Regions from separate parts of the Thalassospira sp. A3_1 genome, predicted to be linked through region 2. Evidence: predicted binding sites of a transcription regulator. Region 2 holds the regulator's gene; the other holds the start of a gene.

Region 1 (2,478 bases), on a different contig from region 2:
ACCACCACGCAGCTTGTTGACGACCAGCGTTGCAAGAGCTTCGCCTTCGACGTCTTCAGCAATGATAAGAAGCGGCTTGCCCGACTGAACGGCAGCTTCCAGAAGCGGCAGCAGCGGCTGCAGCGAGGAAACTTTTTTGTCGAACAGAAGAACATACGGGTTGTCGAGTTCCGCGACCATCTTTTCCGGATTGGTTACGAAGTACGGCGACAGGTAACCACGGTCGAACTGCATGCCTTCGACAACGTCGAGTTCAGTGTGCAGGCCTTTGGCTTCCTCGACGGTGATAACGCCTTCGTTGCCAACCTTTTCCATGGCTTCAGCGATCATGTCGCCGACTTCACGGTCACCGTTAGCCGAAATGTTACCGACCTGAGCAATCTCATCCTTGCCCGACACCTTACGTGCACGGCCCTGGATGGCTTCGATTACTTTGGTGGTCGCAAGATCAATACCGCGTTTCAGGTCCATCGGGTTCATGCCGGCAGCAACGGATTTGTTGCCTTCACGAACGATTGCCTGTGCGAGAACGGTTGCAGTGGTGGTGCCGTCACCAGCCAGATCGGCGGTTTTGGAAGCCACTTCGCGCAGCATCTGTGCGCCCATGTTTTCGAACTTGTCAGAAAGTTCGATTTCCTTGGCGACCGAAACACCGTCCTTGGTCACGCGCGGTGCGCCGAAGGACTTTTCGATGACAACGTTACGGCCTTTCGGGCCAAGCGTCACTTTAACGGCATCAGCAAGGATGTCGACACCACGCAGCATTTTCGCGCGTGCGTCGGTGGAGAATTTTACTTCTTTAGCAGCCATAATATTCTTTCCTCTCTATGAGACGGATGAACGTGGATTTAAGTCACCAGAAGGCTGACTTATTCCATGATGCCCATAATGTCGGACTCTTTCATGATCAGCAGCTCTTCGCCATCGACCTTGACTTCGGTGCCCGACCATTTGCCGAACAGAACCTTGTCACCAGCCTTGACGTCAAGCGCGACAAGCGAGCCGTCTTCTTTGCGAACACCGGAACCGACAGCGATGATCTCGCCTTCCTGCGGTTTTTCTTTCGCGGTATCCGGGATAATGATGCCACCGGCAGTCTTGGTGTCGGATTCGACACGACGCACCAGCACACGATCATGTAACGGACGGAACTTCATGTTAGACAACTCCGTGTTTAAGTATGGCTCGATTAAGTACAAAACTAACCGGGATGAGCCCGTATTAGCACTCACCCCCGGCGAGTGCTAACAGCATGTATTGAAGCTATCGGAATTTGTCAACAGAAGAGAGCAAAAGGACGCAAAAATGTCATGATTTCAGGGATTTTCTCGCGCTTGCGAAACCATCGGTTACCACCGTAGATCAGATGAAGAAATATCATCTTTTGCTGGCGAACCGCAATGCTACCCAACTGCTATCACGGATGCCCCCATAGGCCAAGACGATATGCCGCCTTATTCACCGGCACGGATACGCAGAACCCGTCCCGACGGGGAATCCGTCAGTAAATATATCATGCCATCCGGCCCCATACGAACATCACGGATACGTTCCCCCAAATCCTCTAGCATTCTTTCCTCGCCGGTAATCCGGTCGCCATCCCGGTCCAGTCGTGCCAGCAAACGACCGGCGAGCGCCCCGACAAAGATATCCCCCTGCCATTCATCTACCTCATCACCGGTATAAAATGCCATGCCCGATGGTGCGATAGAGGGGACCCAATAATGGATTGGCTGTTCCATGCCTTCTTTTTCTGTGCCGACACCTATCTCGCCACCAAAATACTCCTGCCCGTGGGTTATAACCGGCCAGCCATAATTCTTGCCGGCTTCGGCTATGTTCACCTCGTCTCCGCCGCGGGGGCCGTGTTCATGAAGCCATAACTCCCCGCTTTCAGGGTTCAATGCCGCGCCTTGCGGATTACGATGGCCATAAGTCCAGATTTCTGGCATTACCCCGTCCTGCTCGACAAATGGATTGTCATCCGGCACGGAACCGTCCGGTGCAATACGCACGACCGCTCCAAGATGATTGCTCAGGTTTTGTGCCTCGTCTCGCAATGAAGACCGTTCACCCAACGTCACAAACAGATTGCCGTCCGGCGCAAATACCAGCCGCGATCCAAAATGCTTGTTGCCGCTATAGGATGGTTGCTGTTGAAAGATGACTTCGACGTTCGATAGCCACTTGTTGCTGGCATCAAGAACCGCACGCGCCACCGCCGTCGCATTTTCTCCCTGACTGCGCGGTTCGGCGTAACTCAGATAAATCTGTCGGTTGCTTTCAAAATCGGGATCAAGCGCAACATCAAGCAACCCGCCCTGCCCCGAAGCATAAACCTCGGGCACGCCACTTAGCCCCGCGGACAAGCTTCCATCCGGTTTCATCAGGCGAAGTTCACCTTCCCGTTCGGTAATCAGGGCCGATCCATCCGGCAGAAAAGCCATCGCCCAAGGATGATTAAGACCGGTTGCGACT
Region 2 (2,478 bases):
AAGACCGATGGCCGCACGCTGTTTGGCAAACAGTTCTTTGCAACCTTTTTCAGCGAGTTCAAACATCCTGTCATAAGCAGAACGATCAAACGGCACATCTTCGGCTGTCGCCTGGACTTCGACAATGCCACCATTGCCAGCAAGGACGAAATTGGCGTCTGCTCCGGCATTGCTGTCTTCGGCGTAATCAAGATCAAGCACCGCTTCGCCCTGATAAATCCCGCAGGAAATTGCTGCAACCGGCTGGATCAACGGGATTTCCTTGATCAAACCCAGGCGACGCACCCCCTGAAACGCCAGATGGGCCGCAACATAGGCCCCGGTGATTGATGCGGTGCGCGTACCGCCATCGGCCTGAATGACGTCGCAATCAAGGCGCATCTGCATTTCGCCCATGCCCTTGAGGTCTGCCACCGCACGGATCGAACGACCGATCAAACGCTGGATTTCCTGAGTACGTCCTGACTGACCACCGCGCGCGGCCTCGCGCTGCATACGGCTGTCGGTTGCGCGCGGCAGCATGCCGTATTCGGCAGTGATCCAGCCCTTGCCGGAATTGCGCATCCAGCCCGGCACCTTATCCTCAACCGTCGCGGTACAAATCACATGGGTATCCCCAAATTTGATCAGGCAGGAGCCTTCAGCATATTTGGAAACACCGGTTTCGATGGAAACGTCGCGAAGCTGATCGAAATTACGGCCGGATGGACGCATGGGGTCTAAACCTCTTTGTTCTGGGTCGGATCGGCCTTTGCGGCTGATCAACGATAGCTGAAATTGCGGCCAAAGCTACTGAGCATCTCCACAAAGGTCCAGCAGTTTCCCGGAAAATAACGGCAAAAACCCGGCAGGAACATCTCCCGCCTGTGATCGAAAAAACCGTGACCAAGCCCGATTCGAGACGAATTCAACGGGTTTCAAGATCGGGTTGCTGATCCGTGTCCAACTTTGGGTATCGGATGGCAGCCATTTCAATCTGCCAGCTTCATTGACGCCTGCCTGACACCTCACTAAATTCCACGCAACACATTTGGTTTTGACAGGTTGGACATGGCGCTGTTTGACGACACATTATTGGGCGATATGAATGCGCGATCCCGCGAAGTCTTTCGCCAGATCGTCGATGCCTATGTCGAAACCGGCGAACCGATTGGCTCGCGGTCGATTGCACGCCGCATGTCGGAAAATCTCTCGGCGGCAACCATCCGCAATGTGATGTCCGATCTTGAAGAAATGGGACTTCTGGTCGCTCCCCATATTTCGGCGGGTCGGTTACCCAGCGAAAAAGGCCTGCGTCTTTTCGTCAATGCCCTGATGGAAGTTGGCGATTTGCCGAATGCCGAACGCGATCAATTGACCAAGAATTGTGAACAGGCGGGCTATTCGCTTGATCAGATGCTGGGCGAAGCCACCAGCATGCTATCGGGCCTGTCACGATGTGCCGGGCTTGTCGTTGCACCGAAAACCGATGGCATCCGTTTAAAGCAGATTGAATTTGTTGCCCTTTCACCGGGCAAGGTTCTTGCCGTTCTGGTGTCGCAAACTGGCAATGTCGAGAATCGTATCCTTGATGTTCCGCCCGATTTGCCGACCTCGGCATTGACAGAAGCGTCGAACTATCTAAATACCCGGTTGGCCGGAAAGACACTTGATGACGCCCGGCAATTGATGAGTCTCGAACGCGACCGCATCAAACAGGAACTTGACGAATTATCGGCAGGCCTGATTGATGCCGGGCTTGCGACATGGGCAGGCGGGGTCAAGGGTTCGTCCCTGATCGTCAAGGGCCAGTCGCAGTTGCTTGAAAATATCGACACGATCGAACAGCTCGAAACTGTCAGACGGCTGTTTAATGTGCTCGAAGCACGCGATCAGATGATTGAATTGCTTGATGTCACCACGATTGCCCAAGGGGTGCAGATTTTCATCGGATCCGAGAATAAATTGTTCGGCGGATCGGGACTTTCGATGGTGATTTCGCCTTATCAGAATACCGAAGGCAGCATTGTGGGCGCAATCGGGGTTGTCGGACCGACCCGGATCAATTATGCCCGGATCATTCCGCTGGTCGATTACACCGCCAAGCTGGTCGGGCGACTGATTGGATAAACGTTGGCGCTGCGTGTCAGGCCACACAAATTGAAGGTACAGGTTAGCCATGTCGGAAACCGCAAAGAATAACCCGGAAGATCTGAGCGGCGCTGCTCGCGCAGACGAAGCTGCCGTTGAAGATGTCGCAGCAGAGGCGACGGATGCCGAAGCAGAAGGCGGCGAAACTGCGAATGCTGATCCCGTTGCCGTACTTGAGGCCGAAGTTGCCGAATTGAAGGATCGTCTGCTGCGCGCCGCCGCAGAGGTGGAAAACACCCGTCGCCGCGCCAAAAAAGACGTCGAAGACGCCAGCAACTATGCCGTCACAAAATTCGCCCGTGATCTTCTTGATGTTGGCGATAACCTTCGCCGTGCTCTTGAAGCCGC

The links. The regulator HrcA, encoded in region 2, represses chaperone genes, less so after heat shock. The targets are predictions, from matches to a motif close to GTTAGCACTCNCCNNNGGNGAGTGCTAAC.
Region 1: groES (co-chaperone GroES) is a predicted target of HrcA. The motif match lies at 1,221-1,249, and genes of this name have one in related genera.

What each region holds. Positions count from the first base shown of each region.
Region 1 is NZ_JAGHQQ010000007.1:97,798-100,275, reverse strand. Features, by position in the region: gene groL (chaperonin GroEL) at 1-810, opposite strand, end outside; gene groES (co-chaperone GroES) at 870-1,157, opposite strand; gene J7395_RS20715 (PQQ-dependent sugar dehydrogenase) at 1,455-2,478, opposite strand, start outside.
Region 2 is NZ_JAGHQQ010000001.1:1,116,782-1,119,259, forward strand. Features, by position in the region: gene rph (ribonuclease PH) at 1-714, opposite strand, end outside; gene hrcA (heat-inducible transcriptional repressor HrcA) at 1,051-2,109, shown strand; gene grpE (nucleotide exchange factor GrpE) at 2,159-2,478, shown strand, end outside.